2 regions of the Nocardiopsis sp. CNZ308 genome follow, and region 1 is predicted to be linked to the other one. Evidence: predicted binding sites of a transcription regulator. Region 1 holds the regulator's gene; the other holds the start of a gene.
What was found. Region 1 encodes LexA, which represses DNA repair genes until DNA is damaged. Its sites were predicted from a motif close to TCGAACANNTGTTCGA; they were not measured.
Positions count from the first base shown of each region.

Region 2: a site for LexA is predicted at 13,337-13,352, ahead of EV372_RS03355 (DUF6504 family protein). Genes of this name have one in related genera too.

Region 1 is NZ_SHKJ01000001.1:644,815-660,053, reverse strand. It holds gene EV372_RS02830 (long-chain-fatty-acid--CoA ligase) at 1-1,222, opposite strand, end outside; gene leuS (leucine--tRNA ligase) at 1,590-4,085, shown strand; gene EV372_RS02820 (hypothetical protein) at 4,172-4,762, shown strand; gene EV372_RS02815 (hypothetical protein) at 5,083-5,709, shown strand; gene EV372_RS02810 (alpha/beta hydrolase family protein) at 5,723-6,811, opposite strand; gene lexA (transcriptional repressor LexA) at 6,920-7,639, opposite strand; gene nrdR (transcriptional regulator NrdR) at 8,295-8,798, shown strand; gene EV372_RS02795 (vitamin B12-dependent ribonucleotide reductase) at 8,906-12,955, shown strand; gene EV372_RS02790 (hypothetical protein) at 13,020-13,325, opposite strand; gene EV372_RS02785 (SPFH domain-containing protein) at 13,613-15,239, shown strand, end outside.
Region 2 is NZ_SHKJ01000001.1:772,914-788,152, forward strand. It holds gene EV372_RS03320 (GTPase) at 462-2,870, opposite strand; gene EV372_RS03325 (dynamin family protein) at 2,867-4,762, opposite strand; gene cobA (uroporphyrinogen-III C-methyltransferase) at 4,833-6,113, opposite strand; gene cobT (nicotinate-nucleotide--dimethylbenzimidazole phosphoribosyltransferase) at 6,329-9,295, opposite strand; gene cobC (Rv2231c family histidinol phosphate aminotransferase CobC) at 9,655-10,680, opposite strand; gene EV372_RS03345 (N-acetylmuramoyl-L-alanine amidase) at 10,885-11,985, shown strand; gene EV372_RS03350 (GNAT family N-acetyltransferase) at 12,187-12,738, shown strand; gene EV372_RS03355 (DUF6504 family protein) at 12,979-13,269, opposite strand; gene EV372_RS03360 (serine/threonine protein kinase) at 13,573-15,239, shown strand, end outside.

The sequences.
Region 1 (15,239 bases):
GGGCGATGTCCCCGGTGCGGAACCAGCCGTCGCGGATCACCTCCGCGTTGACCTCGGGGCGGTTGTGGTACCCCTTCATCACGCAGTGCCCGCGCACCGCGATCTCGCCCTCCTCCTCCGCCTCGTTCCACTCGGGGTCGATGAGCTTCATCTCCACACCCCACACCGGCTGCCCGATGGAGCCGGTCTTGGCCTTGACCTTGGGGTTGTTGAACGACACCACCGGGGAGGTCTCGGACAGGCCGTAGCCCTCCTTGATGCCCACGCCGAAGGTCTTGGTGAAGTCCTCGGCGAGCTGGCCGGGCAGGGCGGCGCCGCCGGAGACCGCGTCCACCACGTTGCCCGCGATCTTCTCCAGGTCGTAGGTTCCCGGCTCGGCGGCCTGGACCGCGCCCAGCAGTCCCCAGTACATGGTGGGCACGCCCGCGAAGGCGGTGACGCCCTCCTTCTCCATGAGCCTGAGCGCCTCGGCGCCGTCGAAGCGCGGCATGAGGACCATCGTGCCGTGCCGGTACAGGGCCGCGTTGAGCATGACCGTCTGGCCGAAGATGTGGAACAGCGGCAGGACCACGAGGGCGACGTCGCGGCCGTCGGGGTGGGGCTCGACCAGTCTGGACGAGCCGACCGCGTTCAGCAGCAGGTTGTGGTGGCTCAGCTCGGCGCCCTTGGGCTTGCCGGTGGTGCCGCTGGTGTAGATGATGACCGCGGTGTCGTCGGAGCTGGCCTGCACCGTCTCGAACTCGCCGGGCTGGCCCTCCAGCGCCTTCCAGAAGGTCTCGGCTCCGTCGATGGTCGACTCCGTGGCACCCGGGGAGGCGGGCAGGTCCACGTAGAACTCGCAGGAGTCCACCTGGCCGAAGGCCTCGAAGGCCCGCTCGCCCAGCGGGAGCTCCGGCGTGCCGGTGAAGGCGAAGAGGGCTCTGGCCCCGGAGTCCTCCAGGTGGTAGGCGATCTCGCGCGGGGTCAGCAGCACGTTCAGCGGCACGATCACCGCGCCCGCCTTGAGGGCGCCGAAGTACACGAAGGGGAAGTAGGGCACGTTCGGACTGGCCAGCGCGATCCGGTCCCCCGGCCTGATTCCGCGCGCGACCAGCAGGTTGGCCACCTGGTTGGCGATCATGTTGGTGATCGCGTAGTTCAGGCGCAGGTCGCCGAAGACCAGGCACTCCTTCTCCGGAGCCGACCGGGCGCCGTCCTCCAGGAGCACGGACAGGTTGAGCATGGGGGCCTCCCGCAGCCAGATGGGTCCAGTGGATGCGCGACGATTCGGGATGATGTGACCCGTGTCGCGTGTTCTGCGCCACTTTGACGGCAGAGTAACAAACCGGCTGGTCGGTGTGGAGGGGTCAGGAGTCCGTAATCTCACCGATCTTCCTCCACGCTCTCCGCGACCCCGTGACCGAGCGGGGGGAGGCGGTGGCGCCGGGCCCGCCCCGCGCGGGGCGGGGGGAGGGCGTCTTCGGCTCCGGGCCCCGGCCGCAGCCCCCGGGCGCACCCGCGCGGGGCTGCGCGGAACCCGTCCGCGCCCCGACCCGCCAACCGCTAACCTGAGTGCTGTACACCCCGAACCGGCTAAGGAACACGTGGCGATGACAGCGGCAGACGGCGACCAGACGACGGGCGACACCTACGACGCCCGTGCCCTCCAGGACAAGTGGCAGGCGCGCTGGGCCGCTGAGCTTCCGTTCCAGGCCGACGAGGACCCCGGGGACACCCGCCCGCGCTCCTACATCGTCGACATGTTCGCCTACCCCTCCGGCGACCTGCACATGGGCCACGCGGAGGCCTACGCCATCGGCGACGTCATCAGCCGCTACCGCCTCCAGCGCGGCGACAACGTCCTGCACCCCGTCGGCTGGGACTCCTTCGGCCTGCCCGCCGAGAACGCGGCCATCAAGAACAACTCCCACCCCGCCGAGTGGACCTACGCCAACATCGAGACCCAGGCGGCCTCGTTCCGGCGCTACGGCATCAGCGTGGACTGGTCGCGCCGCCTGCACACCAGCGACCCCGAGTACTACCGCTGGAACCAGTGGCTGTTCACCCGCTTCTTCGAGCGCGGACTGGCCTACCGCAAGGACGGCCACGTCAACTGGTGCCCCCAGGACCAGACCGTGCTGGCCAACGAGCAGGTCGTGCAGGGCAGGTGCGAGCGCTGCGGAGCCGACGTCGTGCGGCGCAGCCTCAACCAGTGGTACTTCCGCATCACCGACTACGCCCAGCGCCTGCTGGACGACATGGACCAGCTCGACGGCGGCCGCTGGCCGGACGAGATCCTGGCCATGCAGCGCAACTGGATCGGCCGCTCCACCGGAGCCGACGTCCACTTCGCCATCGAGGGCCGCGACGAGCCCGTCACCGTTTTCACCACCCGGCCCGACACCCTCTACGGGGCCACCTTCTTCGTCGTGGCCGCCGACGCCGACCTGGCCGACGAGCTGTGCGCGCCCGAACAGCGCGAGGCCTTCGACGCCTACCGCGCCGACGTCGCCAAGCTCTCCGACATCGAGCGCCAGGCCACCGAGCGCCCCAAGACCGGCGTGTTCCTGGGCCGCTACGCGATCAACCCCGTCAACGGCGAGCGCATGCCCGTGTGGGCGGCCGACTACGTCCTGGCCGACTACGGCCACGGCGCCATCATGGCCGTTCCCGCGCACGACCAGCGCGACCTGGACTTCGCCCTGGCCTTCGACCTGCCGGTCCGGGTCGTGGTGGAGACCGGCGAGCCCGACCCCGTCGAGACGGGCACGGCCACCGCGGGGGAGGGCGTCCTGCGCGACTCCGGTCCGCTGGACGGCCTGGCCAAGACCGAGGCCATCGAGCGCATCATCGAGATCCTGGCCGAGCGCGGCACCGGACAGGGCACGATCAACTACCGCCTGCGCGACTGGCTGCTGTCCCGCCAGCGCTACTGGGGCACCCCCATCCCGATCATCCACTGCCCCTCCTGCGGCGAGGTGCCCGTCCCCGACGAGCAGCTGCCCGTGACCCTGCCCGAACTCAAGGGCGCCGAGCTGGCCCCCAAGGGCGTCTCGCCCCTGGCCGCGGCCACCGAGTGGGTCAACGTCGACTGCCCCTCCTGCGGCGGCCCCGCCGAGCGCGACACCGACACCATGGACACCTTCGTGGACTCGTCCTGGTACTTCCTGCGCTACTGCTCGCCGCGCCTGGACACCGCCCCCTTCGACACCGAGGCGGTGGAGAAGTGGGGGCCGGTGGACCACTACATCGGCGGCAAGGAGCACGCCACGCTCCACCTGATGTACGCCCGGTTCTTCACCAAGGTCCTGTACGACATGGGCATGGTGTCCTTCACCGAGCCCTTCCGCCGCCTGACCAACCAGGGCCAGGTCATCAACCAGGGCCGCGCCATGTCCAAGTCCCTGGGCAACGGCGTGGACCTGGGCAAGGAGATCGACGCCTACGGCGTGGACGCGGTCCGGCTGACCATGCTCTTCGCCTCCCCGCCCGAGGAGGACGTGGACTGGGCCGACGTCTCCGTCGTCGCCGCGCAGAAGTTCCTCAACCGCGCCTACCGGGTGATGAGCGAGGCGGGCGCGGCCAGCGCGCCGGGAACCGACCCCGCCAAGGGCGACACCGACCTGCGCCGGACCACGCACCGCACCGTCGACCAGATCACCGCCCTGGTCGAGTCCCGCCGGTTCAACGTGGCCATCGCCCGCACCATGGAACTGGTCTCGGCCGTCCGCAAGGCCATCGACTCCGGCCCCGGCGCCGCCGACCCGGCGGTCCGCGAGGCCGCCGAGGCCGTGGCCGTCTCCCTGTCCCTGTTCGCGCCCTACGTGGCCGAGGAGGGTTGGGAGAAGCTCGGCCGCAGCGGCAGCGTCGCCGTCGGCAACTGGCCCGAGGTCGACCCGGCCCTGCTGGTGCAGGAGTCCGTGACCTGCGTGGTGCAGGTGCAGAGCAAGGTCCGTGACAAGCTGTCCGTGGCGCCCGACATCGACCCGGCGGAGCTGGAGCGGCTGGCCCTGGCCTCGGAGAAGGCACAGGGCTTCATCGGCGACAAGCAGATCCGCAAGGTGGTCGTGCGCGCGCCCAAGCTGGTGAACATCGTCGTCGGCTGACCGGGCACACGAGGGGCGGCGGCCGCGCGCAGCGGCCGCCGCCCGTGTGCGGTCGGCTCGGTGACCGACAGGGAGGCGGTGGCCGGGTGGGTCCCCTCGCGCGGGTGGCCGTGATCGGCGCGGGCACGGTGGTGCTGTCCGCGGTGGCGATCGGCGGCGGGCTGTGGCTGTCCGGGGACGATCCGGGCGTGCCCGGGGGCGGTGACGCCCACGCCGCGGCGCCCGGGTGCGCGGTGGTCTCGGACGCGCTCGTCACCGGCCTGGTGCCCGGCGCGGTCCTGGAGTCCTCCGAGCGGGGTCCCCTGGCGGACGGCGACAGCACCATGTGCTCGTGGTCCTCCGCCGGTCTGACCGAGGGGCCGCAGGGTGTGCTCCGGCTGGACCTGTCCGCCCGTTTCACCGACACCACGGGGGAGGAACCGGTCACCGGCGCCCAGCGGGCGAGGGAGGCCTACAGCGCCCTGGCGCCGGTGCGCGGCGAGGCCGTGGAACTGCCCACAGGGGAGGGCCGGGTGTGGCGCGGCCAGACTCCGGGTACCGCCGAACTGGCCTTTCCCACCGACAACCTGCTGGTGCGGGTGTCCTACGCCGGGACCTCCGGCACCGAGCCGGTCGACTTCGGCGAGGCCCGGGACCTGGCAGTGGAGTTCGCCGTGCAGCTCGGAGAGGCCCTGTGAGCGACCAGCACCCCGACCCGAGGGATCCCGAGCAGCCCCAGGAAACCCACCAGCCTCCGCAACCGCAGCAGTCGCACGGCCAGCGTGAATCCGAGCAGCCACAGACGCCGCAAACGCATGAGCAGCCGCAGGGGCAGCAGGGTCCCTTGGAATCACACCCGCCACAGTCGCAAGGGCACCAACAGCCTCCGCCGTCTCAGGCACCACAACCCCACGGGCAACAACAGGCCTACCACCCCCATCCGGCCCCGCAGGGGCAGTATCCGCCGCCCCCGGGATCCCCGTGGCAGCAGCCCCACCTCCAGCAGCCCGCGCCCGAGGTGGTGGCCTCCGTCCAACCGCAGAGCCGGGGCTGCGCCACCGTCGCCGTGGTCGCCGCCGCCCTGGTGCTGGTCGTACTCGCCGCCGGGGCGATCTGGTACGTGGTGGCGCGCGACACCCCGGAGGCGAGCGCCTTCGGGGCGGCGCCCGAGTGCTCCGTCGCCGAGACCGGGACGCTGGACGAACTGGTGCCCGACCACGAGTTGGAGGTCGAGGAACCGGTCGGCGGCCCGCAGGAGGCGTTCGGCTCCGGCTGGCAGTGCCGGTGGGCGACCCCCGGCGGCCCCGGCGCACAGGTTCCTGCCACCGCGACGCTGGTGGCCGTGGCAGCCCCCGACCCGGGCGGCGTCACGACGGCCGCCGACAACCTGCGCACCACCACCTCCCAGTACGACGCGCAGGAGCTGGAAGGCGTCGGCGAGGAGGCGGTCGCCTGGGTCCAGGAGGACCCGTACACGGTCGCCTGCGTCGGCGCCCGGGTGTCCAACCTGTACCTGGAGACCTGTTACAGCCTGGCGGCCAGCTACGACGCGCAGAACCCGGGCGACCGGGAGCGCACGGTCGCGGGCGCCGGGGAGTTCGCGCTGTCCGTGACCGAGGCGCTGCCGGACTCCATCCCCGAGTGAGGTCCCGGCGCGGCTACCAGGCCGCGCCCAGGAACTCCTCCAGGGCGGGCGCGACCTCCTCGGCGAAGGGGCGCTGTTCGTCCAGGACCGTGGCCCCGGGCTCGTCCCGGTAGCGGCGGAAGATGTGGTCGGTGTCGGGGACGTCCACCCGTCGCGCGCCGTCCAGACCGGTCATCAGCCGGTCCACGTCCTGCCGGGAGACCTGCGCGTCCTGCTCCCCCCACAGCACCAGCACCGGGGTGCCCCCGGGCAGGTCCTCCGCCAGGTCGACGGGGTCGAAGGCGTCCATGTAGGCCAGGAAGTCCTCGTTGACCGGGGTGTAGACACCGAACACGCCCCCGCTGGGCATCTCCACGTCGCCGAGCGAACGCCCGGACCTGATCGCGGCCCGTCCGGCGCGGGCGTCGGAGAGCAGCTGGACCACCTGCCCCTCCTCGATCTGGCCCGAGGCCTCGACGGTACGCATCTGCTCGGTGAGCTGGCGGTCGATCAGGTCGAGGTAGCGCGTACCGGGAGGCGCGGCGAGTACGAGTGCGGGGGAGGGGTGCTCCGCACCGATGAGCTCGTGGGCGCGCAGCGCGTACAGGGCGCCCTCGCTGTGCCCGACGACGACCACCCGCCCGGGGTCCACCTCGGGCTGGGCGACGAGTTCCTCGTAGGCGGCCGCGACCTGCTCGTCGAAGACCACGGGGTCCACGGGTGTGATTTCTCCGGGACCCGGCGTCTCGAAGTCCGGACCGCTGCCGTACTTGTCGTAGCGCAGCGAGGCCACCCCGACCCCGGCGAGCACCCGGGACAGGTTCTGGTTGGTGTCGGCGTTGGGGCGCACGGAGCTGTTGCCGTCGCGGTCGGTGGGACCGCTGCCGGAGATGATGAGCGCGCCCGGAACGGTGCCGGAGACGTCCTGGGGCATCCGGAAGGTGCCGGACACCTCGTGCCCGCCGCCCTCGAAGGCCACCTCGCGCTCGACGCCGCCGGCCCCCGGCGCCTCGGCGGCCCGGTCGTCGGCGGGGGCGCAGGAGGCGGTCAACAGGACGGCGCTCGCCGCACCGAGCAGTGCGGTGCGCCAGCGGGCGGCGGGGGAGGAGGCACGTGTGAACACCTTCTCAGCCTAGCGGCCCGCGCCCGTCGGCCCCGCGCCGTCCACAGGGGGAAGCGCCCCCGATCCCTCCGAGGGGAGAGGGACCGGAGACGCGGGTACGCGGGCGCTTCAGACGCGGCGCATGACCGCGACCACCTTGCCGAGGATGGTGGCGTCGTCGCCGTTGATCGGCTCGTAGGCCTCGTTGCGCGGCATCAGCCACACGTGGCCGCCCTCCTCGCGGCGCAGTACCTTGACTGTCGCCTCCTCGTCGAGCAGCGCCGCAACGATGTCGCCGTTGTTGGCGTCCTGCTGCTGGCGCACCACCACCATGTCACCGTCGGTGATGGCGGCGTCGGTCATCGAGTCGCCGACCACGGTGAGCATGAACAGGCGCCCCTCACCCACCAGCTGGCGCGGCAGGGCGAGCACGTCCTCCACCGACTCCTCGGCCAGGATCGGACCACCGGCGGCGATCCGGCCGACCAGCGGCACGGCGGCGGCGCGCGAGAGGTCGATGTCCTCGGGCACCAGGGTCCGCCCCGATGCGCGCCCGGGCGTGCGCAGCTCCACCGCGCGCGGCCGGTTCTGGTCGCGGTGCAGGTAACCCTTGCGCTGGAGGACCTTGAGCTGGTGCGCCACGCTGGACGGGCTGGACAGGCCGACCGCTTCCCCGATTTCCCTTATCGACGGGGGGAAACCCCGCTCCCGGACATAGCGCTGGATGCAGTTCAGCACGCTCTGCTGGCGCGCGGTGAGTTTGGGGGCTTCGGGCGTGGACCCGCCCGTGTTCTCCGCTGGTGCGAGAACGGTGGCGGTGTCTGCGGTTCCGGGATTCTCCTCCGGCACGGCCGGGCCTCCTCGGCATTCGGTTCGGTCAGGGCCTGCTTGTGTGACTGGCCACCCCCGGTCCGCGACCGTGCCGACCTGGGGGTCCACGTGATGGCGAAACCGGTGTGAAATCAAGGTCAACTTTAGTCGTTGCACACGGTGATATCAAACAAGCGTTCGAGGCTGGGGACAATTGCCGTCGCGCGTATTCGCGGACAATTTCCGGCCTGCACTTACGTGTGTACACGCGTTCACGCGCTGTTGTCCCCGGAATGCGCGAACGCGTGTCCGTGACAGCGGTTCCGGCCAGGCACGGGGGTCTTATCCCGGGGCGTGGGCTCGACCGAAATCCCCGCGGCGCCGGGCTTCCGACGCCCGCCACCGGGGCGCGGGGGCTCCGGTCGGCGACGCTATCCTTGAGCGCGGTGCCGGGCCGCCCCCCGCAGCGATCCGCCCGCGCCGACCTCCCCGCCCCACCCCGTCGCCGCGGACCGCGATGCCGCGCGGCCCTTCGGCCGTGTCCGTGACACGCCCGTGCCAGGGTTGCGGCGGGTCGGGAAGAAGTCTAGGTTCGACCACAACATCTGGTGTGGCGACAGGGGCAATTGCCCAGAAGTTGTGGTTTAGTGGTACCTAGGCGTTGTCGTTCGGTGAGAGAAGCAGGTGAACCAGGGTGCACTGTCCGTTCTGCCGCCATCCGGACACCCGGGTGATCGACAGCAGGTCCACCGACGACGGCGCGGCCATCCGACGCCGCCGGTCCTGCCCTGTCTGCGAGCGCAGGTTCACCACCCAGGAGACCGTCCTGCTGATGGTGGCCAAGCGCTCGGGGGTCACCGAGCCCTTCAGCAGGACCAAGATCATCGCCGGGGTGCGCCGGGCCTGCCAGGGCCGCCCCGTCTCCGAGGACGCCCTGGCCAAACTCGGCCAGCAGGTCGAGGAGGAGATCCGCGGCCGCGGCCTGGCCGAGGTGCCGGCCCACGAGATCGGCCTGGCCATCCTGGGGCCGATGCGCGACTTGGACGAGGTCGCCTACCTGCACTTCGCCAGCGTCTACCGAGGCTTCGAGAGCCTCTCCGACTTCGAGGCCGAGATCGCCAGCCTGCGCCAGGACCGCGAGGCCGAGACCGACGGGGGCGCCGGGGCCGGCGGCCGGAGCGGCGCCGCCACGGGCTAGCGCCCCTCGCGGCCGCACCCCGACCGCGTACGGGACCACACCACCCCCGGGACAAGGACGCCGGGCACGGTCGGTGACCGTGCCCACGAGTGAGGGGAGACCCGGCGATGACGGAGACCGCCAGCGGTCCGGCCGGACGCAGGAGCAAGGGCAACCGCAAGGGGATCAAGGTGAGGCGCGTCTTCACCACCCCGGGCACGCACCCCTACGACTCCCTGGAGTGGGAGCGCCGCGACGTCGTCATGACCAACTGGCGCGACGGCACGGTCAACTTCGAGCAGCGCGGGGTGGAGTTCCCCTCCTCCTGGTCGATGAACGCCACCCAGATCGTGACGAGCAAGTACTTCCGCGGCGCGGTGGGCACCCCCGAGCGCGAGTGGAGCCTCAAACAGCTCATCGACCGCGTCGTCGGCGTCTACACCGAGACCGGCCGCGAGCACGGCTACTTCGCCTCCGCCGAGGACGCCGAGGTCTTCGACCACGAGCTCAAGCACGCCCTCGCCCACCAGCTGTTCAGCTTCAACTCCCCGGTGTGGTTCAACGTCGGCACGAGTTCAAAAGCCCAGGTCAGTGCGTGTTTCATCCTGTCCGTGGACGACACCATGGAGTCGATCCTGGACTGGTACAAGGAGGAGGGGATCATCTTCAAGGGCGGGTCCGGCGCGGGTGTGAACCTGTCGCGCATCCGCTCCAGCAAGGAACTGCTCTCCTCCGGCGGGACCGCCTCGGGGCCCGTCTCCTTCATGCGCGGCGCCGACGCCTCGGCCGGGACCATCAAGTCCGGCGGCGCCACCCGCCGGGCCGCCAAGATGGTCGTACTGGACGTCGACCACCCCGACATCGAGGACTTCGTCGAGACCAAGGCCCGCGAGGAGCACAAGATCCGTGCCCTGCGCGACGCCGGGTTCGACGTCGACCTCGGCGGCGACGACATGTTCAGCGTCCAGTACCAGAACGCCAACAACTCCGTGCGGGTCTCCGACGCGTTCATGCGCGCCGTGGAGAGCGGCTCCGACTTCGGCCTGACCTCCCGCACCACCGGCGAGGTCGTCGCCACGGTGGACGCCAAGGAGCTGTTCCAGCGCATGGCCAGGGCCGCCTGGGAGTGCGCGGACCCGGGTATCCAGTACGACGGCACGATCCAGGACTGGCACACCACGCCCGAGAGCGGACGCATCAGTGCGAGCAACCCGTGTTTTCCGGCTGATCAGCGCGTGCTGACGGATCGCGGACATATACCGATCGGTGATCTGATCAAGCGCGCGGCCCGAGGCGAGACCTTCGCCGTGTACACCAACGACATCACCGCTGAGACGGACGCCCAGAACGCTGTGGTGGCGACGATCCCCACCCAGTACATGGTCACGGGGACCAATGAGATCCTCGAACTGCGTTTCTCTGACGGCTCTCTCCTGCGCTGCACCCCCAACCACCGTCTGTGGACCGAGAACCGCGGCTGGGTGCACGCTGAGAAGCTGCTCTCCGATGACCGAGTCGTCCGTTCCTTCCAGTACGCGCCTCGTTCGAACCCGGCGCTGCGGATTCCCCGTGCGGCGCTGGAAGCCGTACGGACGGTGGCGGCCTTGCCGAGCGTCCGTCCTCTGTACCTGCCGGAGAAGTGGGACGAGGATCCCGACCTCGCGCACTACCTCGGCTGGCTCGTGGGGGACGGCTCAGTCGGTGATCAGGCGGTGGTGACCGTCTACGGTACGGCTGAGGAGCAGCAGAACGTCCTTCCTCGGCACCAGGCGCTCATCGAGCGCCTCACCGGGCACCGGAGCAAGCCGAGCCTCCAGCCGAACGGGACCCAGCAGCTCAGAATCACGCGTCGCACGATGGTCGAGTTCGTCCGAGCCCTGGGCCTGGGCGCCCGCGCGGAGGACAAGTCAGTGCCGCCGTCGCTCTTCGAGGCACCCGAGGAGACCGTGCTGGAGTTCCTCCAAGGGCTGTTCGACGCAGACGGGTGCGCGGTGGACCAGAAGGCCAACGGAACGCGCTACATCGGTCTGGGCAGCCGTTCGGACCAGCTCCTGCGCGATGTCCAGGAACTCCTCGCCCCGTTTGGCATTGCCAGCCGTGTCTACAGGACATCCGAGGGCAAGCCGGATTCGTTCTCCTACACTCGCAAGGATGGGTCCACGGTCACCTATGGCAGTGACGGTCCGTTCTTCGACCTGCGGATCTCGGCCCAGTCCATGCAGGAGTTCTCCGCCCTCGTCAACTTCTCCCTGGAGGGAAAGAGCGAGAAGCTCCGAGAGGCGCTGGACTTCCGCCGTATGTACAGGACGAGGACGACTACACGCCTGTTCTCCAGGCGTTCCGCGGGATTCGAGACCACATACAACCTCACTGAGCCGCGCAACCACTCCTACATCGTGGGCGGCACCGTCGTCGCCAACTGCTCGGAGTACATGTCCCTGGACGACTCGTCCTGCAACCTGGCCTCGATCAACCTGCTGAAGTTCCTGCGCGAGGACGACACCTTCGACGTGGAGCGCTTCACCGCGCTCACCGAGCTGGTCATCACGGCGATGGACGTCTCCATCACCTTCGCCGACTTCCCCACGGAGAAGATCGGCGAGACCACCCGCGCCTACCGGCAGCTCGGCATCGGCTACGCCAACCTGGGCGCCCTGCTCATGGCGACCGGCCACGCCTACGACTCCGAGGGCGGGCGCGCCGTCGCCGCTGCCGTGACCTCGCTGATGACCGGTACCGCCTACCGGCGCAGCGCCGAGCTGGCCGGGGTGGTCGGCCCCTACGACGGCTACCGGCGCAACGAGCGGGCCCACAAGAGGGTCATGCGCAAGCACGCCGCGGCCAACGACGACCTGCGCACCGTCGGAACCCTGGAGGAGCCGATCCACGCCGCGGCCACCCGCGAGTGGGCCGAGTGCCTCAGGATCGGCGAGCGCAACGGCTGGCGCAACGCCCAGGCGAGCCTTCTCGCGCCCACGGGGACCATCGGCTTCATGATGGACTGCGACACCACCGGCATCGAGCCGGACTTCTCGCTGGTCAAGTTCAAGAAGCTGGTCGGCGGCGGCTCCATGCAGATCGTCAACCAGGCCATCCCGCGCGCGCTGGGCAACCTCGGCTACCAGGACGAGCAGATCGAGGCCGTCGTCGAGTACGTCTCCGAGAACGGCCACGTCGTGGACGCGCCCGGCCTGCGCACCGAGCACTACGAGGTGTTCGACTGCGCGATGGGGCTCCGCTACATCCGGCCCATGGGCCACGTGCGGATGATGGCCGCGGTGCAGCCCTTCCTGTCCGGCGCGATCTCCAAGACGGTGAACGTGCCGGAGGAGGCCTCGGTCGAGGACTTCGAGCACATCTACTTCGAGGGCTGGCGGATGGGCCTGAAGGCGCTCGCCGTCTACCGCGACAACTGCAAGGTGGGCCAGCCGCTGTCCAGCGGGGGGACGAGGGAGAAGGCGGCCGAGCCCGAGGCGGAGGCCGTCGAGGCGCCCCGTCCGGTCCGCCGCCGCCTGCCCAAGAAGCGCCCGAGCGAGACCACGTCGTTCTCCGTGGGCGGGGCCGAGGGCTACATCACCGCGGGCTCCTACCCGGACGACGGCCTGGGCGAGGTGTTCATGAAGCTCGGCAAGCAGGGGTCGACCCTGGCCGGGGTGATGGACGCCTTCTCCATCGCGATCTCCATCGCCCTGCAGTACGGGGTCCCGCTGGAGACCTACGTGGAGAAGTTCACGAACATGCGGTTCGACCCGGCGGGCATGACCGACGACCCCGACATCCGCATGGCCCAGTCGGTGGTGGACTACATCTTCCGCCGCCTGGCCCTGGACCACCTGCCCTACGAGGAGCGCGCCGCGCTGGGGGTGCTGTCGGCCGCCGAGCGCCAGGCGCAGGTGGCGGGCGAGGACCCCGCGCAGGTCGCCACCCAGGTGGAGTCCTACGCCCAGTCCGCCGCCACTCGCGGGGCGGACGCCTCGGAGGAGGCCCCGGCGGCCTCCGCGCGGGAGCCGCGCGCGGCGGCGGAGCGGCCGACCCGGGCGCACTCCACCGCGGAGCTGATGGAGGGCAAGGGTTTCGTGGCGGACGCGCCGCTGTGCGTGACCTGCGGTACCAAGATGCGCCCGTCGGGCAGCTGCTACGCCTGCGAGGGCTGCGGGGCCACCAGCGGTTGCAGCTGACCGGCGTCGGGCGGACGGTTCGGGGAGGGGGAGCCGCACCCCTCCCCGTCGCCCCGGTCCCGCGTCAGCCGCGGTCGCAGTCCCCGGAGGCGGCCGCGACCGCGGCGGTCACGGCGGTCACCCCCAGCACGGCGGGCCAGGCGCCGACCTTCTTCGCCAGCGGGTGGGAGAGCCCGAAGGCCCCCACGTACACGCCGGTGAGCGCGACCGCCGTGCCCGCCCCCGAGCGGCGGCGCCAGGTCTCGAAGGCCGCGGCGCCGAACGCGGCCAGCACGGCTCCGCCCAGCGGGCGGTTGCCCGTCGTGCGGGCCACCGCGTAGCCGCCGATCAGGCCCGCGGTGGTCAGGACTGAGCTGGGTACTGCGGGCATGGACGGTGTCCCCTCTCGCTGCGGCCGGAGCCGGTGTCCGCGTGTGCCGACGACGTTATCCGCCGTCCGGCGGCGGTGCGATCCGGCCCGCCCGGACCGGTCCCGCGCGTGAGTGCCCCCGTCACGTTCCGGTCTACAGCCCTGGGTTCCGGACGCCTCTCATGACAAGGTTGGTGCTGTCCGCTACGGCCCCTCCGGTCACGGAACAGGTCCCCACCTGGAACCGGACCGCGGTACGCGACGTCGTAGCCGATAGTTCCCGACCTCCGACCAAGGAGCCCATGCCTATGTCGTTCGCGCAGACCGTGCGCGGCGCGGCCGGTGCCGTCGCCCAGGGGGGCGATCCGCGCCAGGCGGTGTCCGACGCGCTGCAACAGGCCACCGAGGGCGGTGGCCTCGACCCCCGGGACTTCGTCGCCGCCCGTGAACAGGGTGACTCCGTCGGCACCCGCATCGAGCAGAAGAGCACCTCCCTCAACAACGCGGGCGAGGCGATCAACCGCAGCTACTACGAGCGCGGCGACGGCGGGCCGGTCCACGTGATCTGCCCCATGGTCATCCCCCGCGGACGCACCTTCGTGACGATGCTCCCGGCCATCGCGCTGGTGGCCCTCGGTGTGCTGGGCGCCGTCACCGTCCTGGTCCCCCAGGCGGTCAGCGGTGGCAACCCCCTGCTCAACCCCGTCTTCGGCGTCCACTACTGGCTGATCACCATCGCGGTGGCCGTGTTCATGTGGTGGCGCCAGGGCATGGTGATGGTGCCGGAGGGGTGCGAGGCCATCGTCACCCGCTTCGGCAAGATGGAGAACGTCTTCCAGGCCGGGCGGGTCACGCTCTTCAACCCCTGGAAGCGCGTCTCCTACATCGTCAACACCACCCGCGAGTACCCCTTCAACGCGCCGATCCGCTCGGCGCCCACCAAGAGCGGCGTGCAGGCCTCCATCGACCTGTTCGTGCAGTTCAGGATCGTCAACGCCACCGACTTCGTCTACACGCTGGGCGGTGTGAACGGCTTCCAGGAGAAGCTCAACAACGCGATCAGCGAGACCACGCGGAGCCTCATCTACGAGCAGCAGGCCTCGGCCATCTACGACATGGTGGGTGACAACACCCAGAGCCTGGTGGAGCAGCTCAACCGCCAGTTCAGCGGGATCGTGGAGCTGACCAGCGCCAACATCACCCACGCCGAGCCCTCCAACCAGGAGTACCGGATGGACCTGGCGGCGCCGGAGATGGTCCGCGTCGCCAAGGACGCCTACACCTTCGAGTACGAGCTCCAGCTGCGCAAGGAGCAGAACGAGGGCGACCTGAACAAGGAGCTGGCGACCCTCAACGAGACCCTGTCCGCGATCCAGGCCGACATCGCCCAGTACCAGGCGCAGATGGACACCGCCCTGGAGCGCGAGACCAACCGGGCCCGCTCCCTGGCCCACCAGCGCTTCGTCGAGGCCCAGTCCGAGGCCAACGCCAACGCGGCCCTGTTGCAGGCCCAGGCCCTGGACATCCGCGCGGTGAGCGCCGCCGACGCCCCCGAGATCCTCAACTACCGCTTCCGCGAGACCCTCCTGGACAAGCTGGAGGCGGTCGCCGACAGCCTCCCGCAGGTCCTGCGGATCGGGTCGGGCGACGCCGCCAGCGTCGACTACCTGCGCATCGCCCAGGAGATCATCGGCCAGGCCGACACCGCCCTGTTCTCGCAGGAGGACATGGACGCCCTCCGCTCCCGCCTCGGCGACATCCGGGGCCGCATCGCCGAGCGTGAGCAGGAGATCAGCGCGCTGGTGCGGGACGCCGACGGCCCCAGGGCCGAGCCGGGCCGGGGCGAGGACCCGGGGGAGGAGCTGGTGGAGGAGATCCGCCAGTCCGTCTCCGAGCAGGCCATCGACGAGCGCATGTCCGAGGCGCCCCAGGGAT
Region 2 (15,239 bases), 130 kb from region 1:
TCGCCGCGCGTTCCCTTACGGTGCCAGTCGGTTACGACAACGGGGTGTCGGAGCCCGACAGCGGTGCGGCACGCCAGTCCCGCGACACGCTCCACTTTACATTACGTTGGGTAATAACTTAATTGCTGATTGTGTGATCTCCATGGGTAACGGCTTACGGCCGGGGCACCCGGTTTTCACGGGGTTGGGCTCAGCGGTGATCTAGGGCATCCTGCCGTAGGGACCCTCCACGGTAGCCACTGTGTGGCACGGCGTGTCGACCGCCTGACACCCCGAACGCCTGGGCCCCCAAGGCACTCACTACAAGGAGCACACATGTACAACGGCACTGTCTGGGTCTAGAACCCGTTACAGCTGAGTGAAGATCACCGGGGACGGGCGGCGCGGTGCCGCCCGTCCCCGGCCTCGGAAACGCGATGGGGCTCCGGCCGGGGCTTCAGCGCCCCTCCCGGACCCCGGGCTCAGTCCGCCGTCCTGGCCACCTCGTAGGCCGCCCGGAACGCCCGGTACCTGGCCAGTTCGGCCTCCAGGGGCTCCACCACGCGCAGCCCGGCGATCTCCCGGACCCGGGCGGAGGCCGTGCGCTCCACGTCCTCGCGGCGCTGGACCGCGGCCACCTCGACGAGGTTGCCGCAGCCCACGCCGGTCAGCCAGCCCACCAGCAGGGCCGCGACCACCAGGACGCCGGAGTAGGCGGCGAACACCGGGTCGTCGAACACCACCAGGCCGGTGATGCCGCCGCCCAGCCAGCTCGACAGGGTCACCACGGCCCAGGCCAGGCCCAGGCCCGCGACCGCGAGCAGCGCGTACTGGGCCGCACGGGCGACCTTCCACCACGACGGGCTCCGGTCGGGATCGCCGACCGCCCCGGCCACGGCCTGCCCCAGTTCGGCGGGCAGCTCGGGAACGGCGCCGCGGGCCACGGCGCGCATGCGGCGGCGCCACATCGGGGGCATGCCCTCCGAGATACTGTCGGCGGCCTCGCCCAGCGCGGTCTCCAGTTCGGCCTCGTGCGCGTCCACCGGGCCGCCCACACCGCTGCCGCTGTCGCGGCGCAGGAAGTCCAGCTGGACCGCGGCGAGCGGGTCCTTGCCCAGCCGCAGCGAGCGGCGGGCCACCGGCCAGCCGACCTGGCGTCTGCCGCGCCGGACGTCGTTGGTCTCGGTGACGTCGGCGACCGCCGCCACACCGGCCGCGTTGGCCAGCCCCTCCTGGACGCGGGCGCGCACCTGGGCCGGGACCGACTCGGGCACCGCGCCCTCGCCCTGGAACTCCCCGAAGGGCTCGACCACCTGGTCCAGGTCGGCGGCCAGCCGGTCCACCAGCGCGCGCCGCTCGCGCACCGTCTCGGCGAGGAACTCGCGCAGGTCGCGGATGCCCTGGCCGGTGAGCGTGGACGTGGTGATCACCCGCGGGTGCACCCCCGACTCCGTCTCCAGCAGGCTGCGCAGGTCGGTGAGCAGTTCCTCCAGCTCGTCGGGCTCGACCTTGTCGACCTGGTTGAGGACGGCGACGGTGACCGCGCCGTGCCCGGCCATCTGGGCCAGGTAGCGGTGGTGCACCGCGGCGTCGGCGTACTTCTGCGGGTCGAGCACCCACACCAGCAGGTCCACCGAGCCGATGAGGCGGTCGGCCTCGGCGGTGTGCATGCTGCGGACGGAGTCGTGGTCGGGCAGGTCGAGCAGGACCAGGCCGGTCAGCTCGGAGTTGCCCGTGTCCAGGACGCTGGTGCGCGAGTGGCGGTAGCGGGTCGGGACGCCCAGCCAGCCCAGGAGGGCGTCGGCCCCCTCGTGGCCCCACACGCAGGCGTGCGCCTTGGAGGTGGTGGGCCGGGTGACGCCGGTCTGCGACAGCTGGAGCCCGCACAGGGCGTTGAACAGCGAGGACTTGCCGCTGCCGGTGCCGCCCGCCAAGGCGACCACGGTGTGGTCGCCCGACAGCCGCAGCCGGGCCCCGGCGTGGTCGAGCAGTTGGGTGGACCGGGCGACGAGTTCCTGCGGCAGGTCGTCGCGGCCCAGTTCGGTGAGGGCGGACAGCGCGTCCAGGCGCTCGATCAGCTCGGCCCGGGTGGTGGAGCGGGTGGAGTGCCAGGTGTCGTGGGTGGTGGGACGGTACTCCTCGTCCCCCTCCGCGTCGGCGGCGGTGTCGGCGCCCACGGCGCGGAAGGCGCCGGAGACCGCGGAGGGACCGGGGACGCGGCGGGGCAGCGGTTCGCTCCCCTCCGCGGCGTCGGATCCGGCCGGCGCGGGCTCCTCGGACGCCTCGTGCTCACCCGGTTCAGGGGAGGCCTCCCGGGCACGGGGCGGATCCTGGTCCCCGCCCCCGTCCTCGGGCTGCTGGCCGACGACCGGGAAGGCGCCGGTGGCGCGCCCGGCGATACGGGTGTCGTCGGCGGCCTCGGCGAGGCTGCCCACCCATCCGGCGAGCCCGTCGGGGTCCTCATGGTGGTCCTCGGCGGGGCGGCGGGCCCCCTCGCGCTCCCTGTCGGCGAGGGACCGCGCGTGGCGCCCAGAGCGCCGCTGCGCGGCGGGGGACGGCGCCGGGTCCTCCGGCTCCGCGTCCGTACCGCGCGGAGCGCCCTGGTCGCTCTGGACACCCCGGTGCGGGGCCCCGGCGCCCGAGGGGTCGGGGTAGGCCGCGATGCCGTCGTAGGCGGGATCCTCGGAGCCCGCGTCGGACACGGCGTGGTCGGGGTGCTCGGGCACCGGCACGGTGTACCCGCGCCAGGGCCCGGACGCCGCGTCGCCGCGGGGGCGCCCGTCGTCACCGGCGCCGGACGCGCTCTGTCCGCTCTCGCGGTCCTCGTCCTCGGCGCGGGCGTGCGCACCGGGCTCCCCGTGCGCCTGCGCGGGGTTCCATTGAGTCGTCATCGTGCAATCTCAAGGTTGTACGTGGCCTGGTAGAGCTGGACGGCGGTGTCCTCGGACGGGATCGCGGCAGACGCCAGGGCGCTGTCGAAGGGCACGCGCTCGCGGTCGAGCAGCCCCTGGACGCGCTGGCGCAGGTCGTCCCGTGCCGCTGCGCCAATGCTACGCAGTGACTGGGCGCCGAACAGCCCCTTGAGCAGGCGCTGCGGGGAAGGGCCGGAGGCCTCGGCCGCGTGGGCGCCGCCTCCGGAGCGGGACCGCTCGTAACCGAGCAGGTCGATGATCAGGACCAGGGCGACGACGTCGTGGTCGAAGGTGACGAACCGCGCCACGGAGCGCTTGGTGGCGCCGCTGGCGGTGGTCATCTCGGCGACGCCGCGCTGCCACTCGGTGATCTCCTGGCGGATCTGCTGTGAGAGCAGGCCGGTGCCGGGCTGGTTGAGGGCCTTGGAGGCGAGGTCGCCGCCGCCGGGGACCTCGCGCCACCTGCGCTCGACCTCGTCGGAGGCGCGTTCGCAGGTGGAGACCACCAGGGCCTCCAGGCCGTCGCGGACGGCGCGCTCCAGGGCGCCGACCCGCTGGCCGCGCTCGGCCTGTTCGGCGCGGCCGCCCCGGCGCGTGCGCCTGCCGCGCGGGCGCAGGCTCCTGGTGAGCTCTCCCCCGGCCGCCACCTCCTGCCAGCGGGCCAGCAGCGATCCGCGCAGAAGGGAGCCGTCGGCCAGGCTGGTGTCGACGCGGTCGCGGGCGGCGGCGTAGGAGTCGTCGACGGCGGCGGCGAGGGTGCGCCCGGTCTCGATCTGCGCCTCCACCTGGCGGGCCAGTTCGGGCACCCGCGTCCGGAAGCTGTCGATGACGCCGATGAAGGTGCGCCGTGAGACGCGGTCGCGCTGCTCGGCCTCGCCCGCGACCTCCGCCAGGTAGTCGCGGATGTGGTCGGCGACGTTGGAGGTGAAGCGCTCGCCCCGGATCTGGTCGGTCTCGGGGATGGCGAACCGCGCGGCCGCGCCCAGGCCGTTGGCCTCCAGCATGGCGCCGAAGTGGTCCAGGAGCTGTCGCCTGCCCCTGCGCGGCACCCGGGAGAGCACGACGGCCAGGGAGGTGTCGCGGTCGCGGGCGACCTGGAGGAACTCCCACACGCGCGCGTCGGCGTAGCGGCTGCTGGTGGTGACGAACACCCACAGGTCGGCGGCGTCGAGGAACTTGGCCGCGAACTCGTGGTGCGCGGCGACGGCGGAGTCGACGTCGGGGGTGTCGAGCAGGGCCACGCCCGGGGGCATGGCCTCGGTGGCGGCGAGCACGAGCATGCCGTCCTTGCCCGGCATGGCCAGGCCCTGCTGGCGCACGCGCGGCAGGGAGGGGATGAAGGAGGCTTCGCTGAACCAGTCGACGTCGGCGGGGTTGCAGGCCAGGACGGGGCTGTTGGTGGTGGGGCGGCGCACGCCCGTGGTGGTGACCTGTTCGCCGACCAGGCTGTTGACCAGGGTGGACTTGCCCGCTCCGGTGGATCCGGCGACCGCGATCAGCAGCGGGATGTCAGGGCGGCGGACCCGGGGCAGGACGTAGTCGGAGAGCTGGGCGAGCACGTCCGCCTGGAGGGCGCGGCCCTCCTCGTCACTGGGCAGGCCCTCGGCGAACTCCAGGTCCCGGATGTGCTTGCGCAGTGCTTCCAGGACCTGTTCGAAGTGGTTCTCTTCGGGTTGGGGGGCGCGGTGCTTGGCCGGTCCGGCGGCGAGCGGCACGGTGGGCCCCCGTCGGGCGCTGACGGCCGCGGTGTCCGCCTCGCGCGCGGGTGCGGAGCCCTGGGCGGGCTGTTCGGAGGTGGCGGCCGGTCCGGTTCCGAACCGGTCCGGAGCGCCGGGACCGTTGGTCCCCGGTGCGGCCGACGGCCGGGTCATGATCGGGGTGCCCTCCTCATCGGTGCTGACGGTTCCCGCCGCGGAGCGACGTACGCCGCGGGCGGAGGTCTCACTGGAGATCGCGCCCGGTCGCCAGTCGACGGGTCTCGAACTGGTTTCCCGTGTGCAGTATGTCAAGATCCCGCGCTGTTTTGACCACTTCTCCGATGATCACCACCGCGGGGGGCCGCACTCCGGCCGATCGGGCCGCGGCGGCGATGGTGGCCAGCGTACCGGTGACGGTCCGCTGCCCCGGCAGTGTGGCCTCCTGTACCACCGCCACAGGGGTGTCGGCGGATCTGCCGTGGGAGACGAGGGCCTCGGCGATCGCCTCGATCCGCTCCACCCCCATGAGGACGACGACGGTACCGCCCGCGCGGGCGAGTCCGGCCCAGTCGACCGTGGAGCGCTCGTCCCCGGGGGGCACGTGCGCGGAGACGATGTGCAGGTCCTGGGCCACGCCTCGGTGGGTGGCGGGGATGCCCGCGCTGGCCGGGGCGGCGAGCGCGCTGGTCACACCGGGCACGGCGATGACGGGGATCCCCGCGGCGGCGCAGGCGGCGGCCTCCTCGCCGCCGCGGCCGAAGAGGAAGGAGTCCCCGCCCTTGAGCCGCACCACGAACTTCCCGCGTCCGGCGCGGTCGACCAGGGTCGCGTTGATCTCCTCCTGGGTCATGGACCGGCCGTAGGGGATCTTGGCGGCGTCGACGATCTCGACGTCGGCGGGCAGGCGGTCCAGGAGGGAGGTGGGGGCGAGCCGGTCGACCACCACCACGTCGGCCTGGGAGAGGAGCTGCTGTCCCCGCACCGTGATCAGGCCGGGGTCGCCGGGGCCTCCTCCCACGAGCGCGACGCCGCGCAGGCGCTCGCGTCCGCGGCGGGCGTCGAGGGTGCCGTCGGCGAGGCCGTCGACGACGGCGTCGCGCAGTCCGGCCGAGCGGCGGGGGTCTCCGGAGGCGACGACGCCCACGGTGACCCCGGCCGCGCTGCCGCTGGCGGGGGTCCAGGCGGAGGAGGCGTGGCGGTCGTCGGCGCGCACGCACCACACGCGGGCGTTCTCGGCCTCCTCGGCGACGGCGGCGTTGACGCGGGGGTCGTCGGTAGCGGCGTGCACGAGCCAGTGGGCGGGGGCGTCCGGGCCCGCGACGTCGCCGGGGGCGTAGGGGCGCCGGTGCCAGGTGAGGCGCCCGGCCGAGGCGAGGTCCTCCAGGGCCGCCGAGGCCTCGGGGGAGACGAGGGTGACGCGGGCCCCGGCCTCGATGAGCACGGGGACGCGCCGCTGGGCGACCCTGCCCCCTCCGACGACGAGGACGTCGCGTCCCCGCATGCGCAAACCAAGGAGATAGGTCATGTGTCGCGCCCCTTCGGTCGTCCGTGCCGGTCCCCGGCGACGACGGCGGGGTGCTGGCGGAGGAGGACCGCCAGCCGCCGGCGATAGTTCGGCGATTGCTCCAAAAGTACCTTGTCAAAGAGGTATTACGCGGGTGTAAACGGGTCCCGCGTCGGGGGTGTGAGCCCGCCCGCACCGGGGGCCGGCGCGGGCGGGGGGCGGTGGGCCGCTCCAGGTCAGGAGGCGGTGGAGACGCCCGCGTCGTCGAAGGTGGCGACGTCGTGCAGGACGCGCGCCGCGCTCTGGAGCAGCGGCAGCGCCAGCAGCGCCCCGGAGCCCTCGCCCAGGCGCATCTCCAGGTCGACCAGGGGGCGCAGGCCCAGGTGCTCCAGGGCCAGGCTGTGCCCGGGCTCGCTGGAGCGGTGCCCGGCGAAGCAGGCGCTGAGGGCCTCCGGGGAGATCGCGGCGGCGGCCAGGGCGGCCGATCCGGCGATGACCCCGTCCAGCAGCACCGGAACGCGCAGGGCCGCGCCGCCGAGCACGAACCCCGCCAGGGCGGCGTGCTCCAGGCCGCCCAGGGCGGCCAGGGTGCCGATGGGGTCGGCCGGGTCGACGGGGTGCGCGGCCAGGGCGCGGCGCACCACGTCGACCTTGTGGGCGTACACGGCGTCGTCCACACCGGTGCCCCGTCCGGTGGCGTGCGCGGGGTCGGCTCCGGTGAAGGCGCACACCAGGGCGGCGGCCGGGGTGGTGTTGGCGATGCCCATGTCGCCGGTGACCAGGCAGCGGTTGCCCGCGGAGACCAGGTCGCGGGCGACCTCGATGCCGCACTCCAGTGCCTGGAGGGTCTGCTCGCGGGTGAGCGCGGGCCCCTGGGTGAGGTCGGCGGTGCCGCGCGCGACCTTGCGGGCCAGCAGGCCGGGGGCACGGGGCAGGTCCGCGGCCACGCCGACGTCCACGACGGTGACCTCGGCGCCGACCTGGGCGGCGAAGGCGTTGACGACGGCGCCGCCCTCCAGGAAGTTGTGCACCATCTGGGCGGTGACCTCCTGGGGCCAGTGGGTCACCCCCTGGGCGTGCACGCCGTGGTCGCCCGCGAACACGGCGACGGCGGCCGGGTCGGGGATCGGCGGCGGGCACTGCCCGAAGATCCCGGCCAGCTGGACCGAGACCTCCTCCAGGAAGCCGAGGGAGCCGGGCGGCTTGGTCATCCGGTCCTGGCGGTCCCTGGCCTCCTCCATCGCGCGGGTGTCCAGCGCTCCGACGGCGGTGATGGTCTCCTCCAGCAGGCTCGTGGGTTCCCGGCCGGGCAGACCGCGGCGGCCGTAGCGGTCGTGGTGCACCGCCCAGGACAGGGGGCGCTCCCTGGCCCAGCCGGAGAGGCTGAGCTCGGACTCGGCGGGGAACTCCTCCACGTAGCCGACGCACAGGTAGGCGGCCACGTCCAGGTGGGCGGGGAGTTCGAGGGCGCGCGCGACGTCGCGCTCGTCGACGAAGGTGAGCCAGCCGACGCCCAGGCCCTCGGCGCGCGCGGCGATCCAGAGGTTCTCCACGGCGAGCGCCGCGGCGTGGTCGGCGCTCAGGGGACGGGCGTGGCGGCCCCGGGCGTGCCGTCCTCCCCGTGTGGGGTCGACGGTGACGGCGATGTTCAGGGGCGCGTCGAGGACCGCCTCGGCCTTGAGTCCGGCGAAGGCGCGGGCGCGGACGCCCGGCGGCGCGTGGGCGTGGTCCTCGCGCTCGGCCGCGGCGAGGTCGCCCACGCGGGCGCGCAGGCCGGGGTCCTCGACGACCAGGAAGTCCCAGGGCTGGGAGTCGCCGACGCTGGGGGCCTGGTGGGCGGCCTCCAGGACGCGGATGAGCACGTCGTGGGGCACGGGGTCGGGCAGAAAGCCCGTCCGGACGTCGCGGCGTTCGCGGATGGCCCGGTAGACGGCGGCGCGCTCGGCCTCGCCGTAGGCGTGGACGGAGCCGTTGCCGGCCCGCTCGGGAGCCTGGGCGGTGGACGCGGCCGCGGGCTCGGGGGCGGACTGGACAGGGGGCCCGGTGGGCCTGGGCAGGGGCTCGGCTGGTTCGTGTGCGTGCATGCTCTGCTCCGGCTCGGTGGTCGCGGAGTGCTGGTCCGCGCGTCCGTGGTCTGTGGTCGGTGCTCCGGCGTCCCCGGTCCCCGCCTCCTCCAGGTCGGCGGTGGCCCCGGGCGGGCGGACGGTTCGGGCGGGGTGCGCGGCCGGGCGTGCGGGTGCCGCCGGACGGGTGGGAGCAGCCGGGCGGGCGGAAGCCGCAGGGGGTGCGGACGTGTCCGGGCGGGCGGGCACCTCGGTGTTCGGGGGCTCGGCGGGGAGCGCGGACGCCGCGGTGTGCACGGGTTCGGCGGGGCGCGGGGGCGCCGGCGGTTGGGCGGGGGCGCCCGGGCGTGCGGGCGCCGCCGGACGGACGGGTACGGCCGGACGTACGGGCGTGACCGGGCGGGCGGGTGCGGCGGCTCGGGCGGTCGTCGTGCCGTGCGCGGGCGTGGACGGATGGGCGGGGGCCGCCTCCTGCGGGCGCGCCGCCTTCGCGAGCACCGCCGACCTCGCGAGCGCGGCCGCGTCCGCGAGCGCCGTCGAGGGCTTCGGCTCGGCGGGGGGCTCCTGCTCAGCCGGGGGCTCCGGATCGGCCGGACCGCTGGGCCCCGCCGGATGTTCGGACTCGGCGGAGGGAACGATCCGCTCCGGGCCCACTGGGCTCTCGGGGCTCTCGGGGCTCTCGGGGCTCTCGGGAACCGGACTCGGCACGGCTCCCGGGCTGGCCGCATCGGTCCCGGTGGGGCGCTCGCCGCCGTGGGAGGGAATGACGTCGGGCCGGTGCGGCGACCCGGTCGGCGACGGCGCGTCCACTGCGAACTCGACCGCCGGCTCGGCCTCCGGTCGCGGGGCCGGGGGGATGTCCAGGGGAAGCGCGCCGTAGGGCGAGACCGGGGCGGAGGGGACCCGTGGCGCGGGGTCGGCCGGTGCGGGGGGCCGGGGCCGCTGCCGGAACGGGTTGGCCGTGCCCGAGGAGCCGCGCGGAGGTTGGGCCCGGGCGCCGCGCCCGCTCTCGGGGAGCCCGTCGAACAGGCCGCCGAGGCGGGGACCGGCTCCCGAGGAGGGTCTGCCACCCTTCCAGCGGGACGGCTCGGCTCCGCCCTCCTCGCCGCGCCGGGCGTCCTCGCGGTCGTCTCTGGTCATGATCGCTCCACGCAAGAGGTGTTGTGACGGGCCCGTCTCCGCCTGGTCCGGCATAGACCGGTAAGCGTAGTCCGCCGCTTCCGTGCCGCCCGCACGGGTCCTGCGGACCCGGGGCGGCCGGTACCGACCCGGCCGCCGGAGCTCCCGGGTCATCACCAACTGTGCCAGAGACCGAGCGGGCGCGCGCTGGCTCCGGGAACAGGCCAGACGCGGGAAACAGGGCCGAGGCCGGGAACCCCGTGGGCGTGCTCTGGCCCCGGCAACGGGCTCGATCCAGACGGCGCGACGGCCGGGAGCCCCGGGGGCGCGCCCTGGCTCCGGCGGCCGTCCGCGCGCACGGCCCCGTACGCGGACGCGCCTCACCGGGCGAGCAACTCCCCCAGCGCGTCCGTCAGGACCCGGTGGACGGCGGGTTCGCGGACCGCCACCCGGAACCACTCCGGGCCGAGGCCGGGAAAGGTGTCACCGCGCCGGACGGCGATCCCCCCTTCGCGGAGGCGGGCCCGCAACCGGTCCGCCTCCGGGTCCGCGACCAGCAGGAACGAGGCCCGCGCTCCCGGGACCACCCGCAGGCCCAGGTTCCGCAGGCCCGCGGCGAGGTCGTCGCGGTGCTCGGTCAGGGACCTCGCCCAGGCGTCGGCCTCGGCGAGGGCCTCCGGCCTGCAGCACGCCTCCATCGCGACCAGGGCGGGCGTGGACACCGACCACAGGGGCTGTGCCCCGGAGAACCTGGCCACCAGGTCGGGTTCGGCGAGCAGGTACCCGGCGCGCAGCCCGGCGAGGGACCAGGTCTTGGTGAGGCTGCGCACCACCACCAGGCCCGGCAGGTCCCCGCGGGAGGCCAGCGACTCCGTTTCGCCGGGAACGCAGTCGGCGAAGGCCTCGTCGACGACCAGTACGCGTCCGGGGCGGGCCAGCCCGGCCAGGGCCGCTGCGGGGTGGAGCACGGAGGTCGGATTGGTCGGGTTGCCCACCACGACCAGGTCGGCGTCCTCGGGGACCAGCCTGGGGTCGAGCGTGAAGTCCGGTTCCAGCAGTACCCGGTCCACGGCGTGCCCGGCGGCGCGCAGGGCGGCCTCGGGCTCGGTGAACTGGGGGTGCACGACGACCGCCCGCCGGGGGTTCAGGGTCCGAGCCAGGAGGACGAAGGCCTCGGCCGCCCCGGCGGTGAGCAGGACCTCGCCCGTCTCCCGTCCGTGGCGCCGGGCGACCGCCTCCCGCGCGCGGGAGGGGTCGGGGTAGGCGCCCAGACCGGTCAGCGAGTCGGCGAGGAGCCGCCCCAGCCAGGCGGGCGGCGTCCGGCCCCGCACGTTGACGGCCAGGTCGAGCAGTCCGCCGCCGACCTCGGCGTCACCGTGGTGGCGCAGGTCGTGGCCCGCGCCCATGTACTCCCCCACCCCGTATGTTCCTTTCTTCGCAGGAAAAACATCGCACCATACGGCATCACCAGCCCTTCCTGATAACAGGGGGTGCCTTCGCCACATATTCGGACGTGCCGTTGGTGGCGCGGCTCACGGCCCTGTGTCAGGGTGTGCGCGTTCCCATCCTCAGGGCCCTCCCCCCGCCCGATCCGAGAGAACGGACACACGATGCGAAGGCGTACCCTCCTGGCCGGTGCCACCGCCGCCGCGGGACTGACCGCGCTGGGCACCGCGCTCCCCTCCGCCCGCCCCGCGCAGGCCGACACCGGCGGCGACCGCATCGTCCCCCGCGTGCTGGCGGAGTCCTCCACCTCACACGGACTCGTCCGCCCCGGCCTGCGCTTCGACATGGTGGCCGTCACCGGTGACCCCGGAGAGGCCGACGCGGCGGTCCGCTTCGAGACCGCCGGCGGCCTGGGCTCGTGGAACCCGGTGCACCTGCACACCGGGGGCCGCGACGACCGGGACCCGGTCGCGGCCGCGCTGGTGCGCGCGCCCGAGGGCGCCACCGGTTACGAGACGCGTTCGAGGGGGGAGACCGCGGCCGTGAACCTGCGCGACGGGGAGGGGCTGCGCTTCGGCGGCCCCGCACAGGCGTCGCTGTCCGCGGAGGCCTCCGGCACGCCGCGCGGCCGGATCAGCGTCCCGTTCCGCACCCGCGCGGGCTGGGGCGCCGACGAGTCCTGGCGCTTCGACGACCAGGGCGACGACCTGTGGGAGGCGGAGTTCCACCCCGTGCAGGCGCTGACCGTGCACCACACCGCGATGCCGACCGGGGACGACCACGCGGCGGACGTGCGGGCGGTGTACTACCTGCACGCGGTGCAGCAGCTGTGGGGGGACATCGGCTACCACGTGCTCATCGACCCCGACGGGGTGGTCTACGAGGGCCGCCACTCGGGCGAGGACGGCGTGCCGGTCTTCTCCGGGATCCCGCGGCCGGGGCGGGCCGAGTCGGTGACCGCGGGGCACGCCTACGGGTTCAACCAGGGCAACGTGGGCGTGTGCCTGCTCGGGGACTTCACCGACGAGCTGCCCACGCGGGCGGCGCAGGACTCCCTGGTCGACGTGCTGCGCGTGCTGTGCGCGGTGACCGGCGTGGACCCGGCCGGACAGATCGAGTACGTCAACCCTGGCACGGGCGTGGTCACGCCGGGCGACGCGATCTCCCGGCACCGCGACTGGCTGGAGACCGAGTGCCCGGGCAACGCCTTCTCCGAGGTGTTCGACAGCGCGGTCCGCCAGCGCGTCATCGCGGGCCTGGCCTAGGAACGGCGGACGGGGGTGCCCGCCGGAGCCGCGGTCCGCACGCGGTCCACGGCCGCGCCGACGGGTACTCCCTGGTCGGGGCGGTACCATCCGCCCCTCGGGGCTTGTGGGAAAACCCGGGTGCGGCACTCGGGCTCTGCGCGTATCGTGAGCGCACTCCGACCCGAGGGGAGAGGCGTGACCATCGCACAAGACAGACCGATGCTGCCGTCAGTGATCCTGGAGACCGAGCGCCTGCGGCTGCGCCCGTTCGTCGAGGGCGACGTCGACGACGTGCACGCGTCCTGCACCGACGCCGAACTCCAGCGCTGGCTCCCCCTCCCCCTTCCCGGGGTGCCCTACACCCGGGAGGAGGCCGAGCGGTGGTGCTGTGAGGTGGCCCCCGCCCTGCGCACCAGCGGTGAGGGACAGCAGTGGGCCATGGTCGAGCGGGAGTCCAAGCGGCTCGTGGGCTCGGTGGGCCTGGTGCGTGTCGTGTGGGCGTCGATGAACACCGAGGTCGGGTACTGGGTCTCGCCGTGGGGCCGCGGCCGCGGGTACGCGACGGAGGCCGCCGTGGCCGTCTCCCGCTGGGCGTTGGACCAGGGCTTCCAGCGGGTGGAGATCAAGGCCGCCACCGGCAACACCGGGTCGCGCCGGGTCGCGGAGCGGTCGGGTTTCAGCCTGGAGGGCGTCGAACGCAGCGCGATGCCGCTGCACGAGGGCCGCGCCGACCTGGCGGTGTACAGCCTGCTCCCCGGCGACCTGGGCTGACCGGCGCGCCCCGTCCGCACCGTGCTCCCCAGCCGCGTCGGGCAGCGCCCCGGTCACACCGGTCGTACCGGGGGTGTCCGGCGCCTGCCGCGCGAACGGATACCGTCCGAGCGGGTACCGCGTGCGCGGCGCCACCGGGGGTCGGCGGAGAGGGAGGCGGGCGGGCGCGGGGCGGGCGGCGTCAGCCGGGGTCCGGTGGGGTGAACGGCGAGCGGTCCGGGGGCCGCCCCCGAGCGCGCCCTACCCCCACACGCGGGAGAGCAGCCACCTTCCGGTGGCCGTGTCGTGGCGCAGTTCGTACACCCCCTGGGACTGGGCCGTGCCCGCCTCCACCCGCCAGTGCCTGCGCTCGGGCGCCTGGGACTCACGCGCCGGCGTCCAGTCCATGCGCAGCGTGACCCAGTGTTCGAGGATCCTGCGCACTCCGTACACCCTGCCGTTCCACACGAACCGGGCCGGGCGCCCCTCGTCCTCCACGACGGTCACCTCCGCCCCGTAGTACCGTCCCACGACACTTCCCCTCAGCATCATCCGCCTCCTGTCAGTCCCGGCACACGCCACCGGGACACCCATCCGTGGGGAAGACGCGGCCAGGTGTTCGAACGTGTGTTCTAATCCTAGCGAAAACCGGTGCCTCCGGGGAACCGTTTCGGCGCGAGGGGCATCCCCACGACTGACACGGCGCGTCCGCGCGCCGCTTTCGAACACCCCGCCCCCGGACCCGGGCACCGCGTCCGCGGAAGCCGAGGGCACAGTCAGTCCAGAGCACACCAGCGTGACGGCATCGGTACGCTGTGAGCGCGAACTCCACGATTCATACGAGGACCCCCAACTGTGACGTCGAACGGGCACCAGAGCGGCAAAACCCTGCGCGCGGGGGACCCGCGCGAACTCGACGGTTACCGCATCGTGAGCCGTCTCGGCCGGGGCGGCATGGGCACCGTCTACCTCGCCAGGGACGCCTCCGACCGACCCGTCGCAGTCAAACTCATCCACCCCGACCTGGCTGACGACGAGTCCTTCCGGCTGCGCTTCGCACGCGAGGTCGAGTCCGCGCGCCGCGTGGCCCGCTTCTCCACCGCGGGGGTGATCGGCGCCCGCCTGGAGGGCGATCCCCTCTTCATCGTCTCCGAGTACGTGCCGGGCCCGAACCTGGACGAGGCGGTCCGGGCGGACGGCCCGATGACGGGCGGCACCCTGGAGGGCCTGGCCATGGGCGTGGCCGCGGCGCTCACCGCCATCCACGGCTCCGGCGTGGTCCACCGCGACCTCAAGCCCGCGAACGTACTGCTCTCCCCGGTCGGCCCGAAGGTCATCGACTTCGGCATCGCCCGCGCCCTGGACGAGGCGGCGGACGCGGTCACCCGCTCCAGCCAGCTCATGGGCACCCCCTCGTACATGGCTCCGGAGCTGATCCTGGGCGAGCGGGCCACCGCGGCCGCCGACATCTTCGCGTGGGGCTGCCTGGTGGCCTTCGCCGGTACCGGCACCGCCCCCTTCGACGCCGCCACGGTGCCCGCCGTCCTGCACAACATCTCCTCGGCGCCGCCGCGCCTGGACGGCCTGGACCCGGACCTGTACGACCTGGTCAACGCGGCGCTGGACAAGAACCCGGCCAACCGGCCCACCTCCAAGCAGCTCCTGGCGCGGCTGACCGGCCAGGAGGACCCGCAGGAGGCCGAGGTGGAGCGCACGATCAGCACCTCGTGGGCCCCGCCGAGCAGTTCCCCGGTCCCGGGGCAGCCGCCCCAGGACACCGGGGCCCAGGAGAGCGGGCCCGCGGCGCACCAGACGCCGAGCGGACCGCAGCAGGTGGACGCGCGGCACCCGGACAGCGGGCCGCAGCAGGGCGCCGCGCTCCCGGACGGCGGCCAGCCCCTCCACACGCAGGCCGCGCAGTACAGCCCGTACGCGCCGCCCACCCGCGTCCAGCGCCCGGGACAGCCCCACGTGGTTCAGCAGCCCGGCGTGGAGCGGCACCACGGCGGCCCGGGTCCGCAGCCCCCGGGCCCGCAGCCGGGCAGGGGGCTCGGCGGGTACCCGTCCCAGGGCCAGCCTCCGGTCCACGGCCAGCAGGTCCCCGGCCACTACGCCAGCTCCGGCGGTCAGGCCCCCTGGACGCACCAGGCGCACGGCGGTTACGCGGCCTCGTCCCAGGGCCAGCCCGCCTTCAACGCCTACTCCGGCCCCGGAGGCCCGGGAAACCCCTCCGGACCGGGCGGCCCCGGCGGGGCGGGCCTGCCTCCCGGACGGTCCGGCGGCTCCCCGCGCGGGCGCAGGCGCCTGGTGGTGGTCGGCGCGGCCGCGGGCGCGGTCGTGCTGGTGGCCGCGGCGGGCACGGCGGTCCTGCTCAACGGGGGCCCGGAGATCCCGGAGAACACCGTCTCCGTCTACAACACCGATTTCACCACCGATCCGGGCTGGGTCAGCAGGACCTACGAGCACGAGGACTCCGACGGCTACTGGGCCGAGCGCAGGGGCGTCCTGCTCCAGCTCGACCC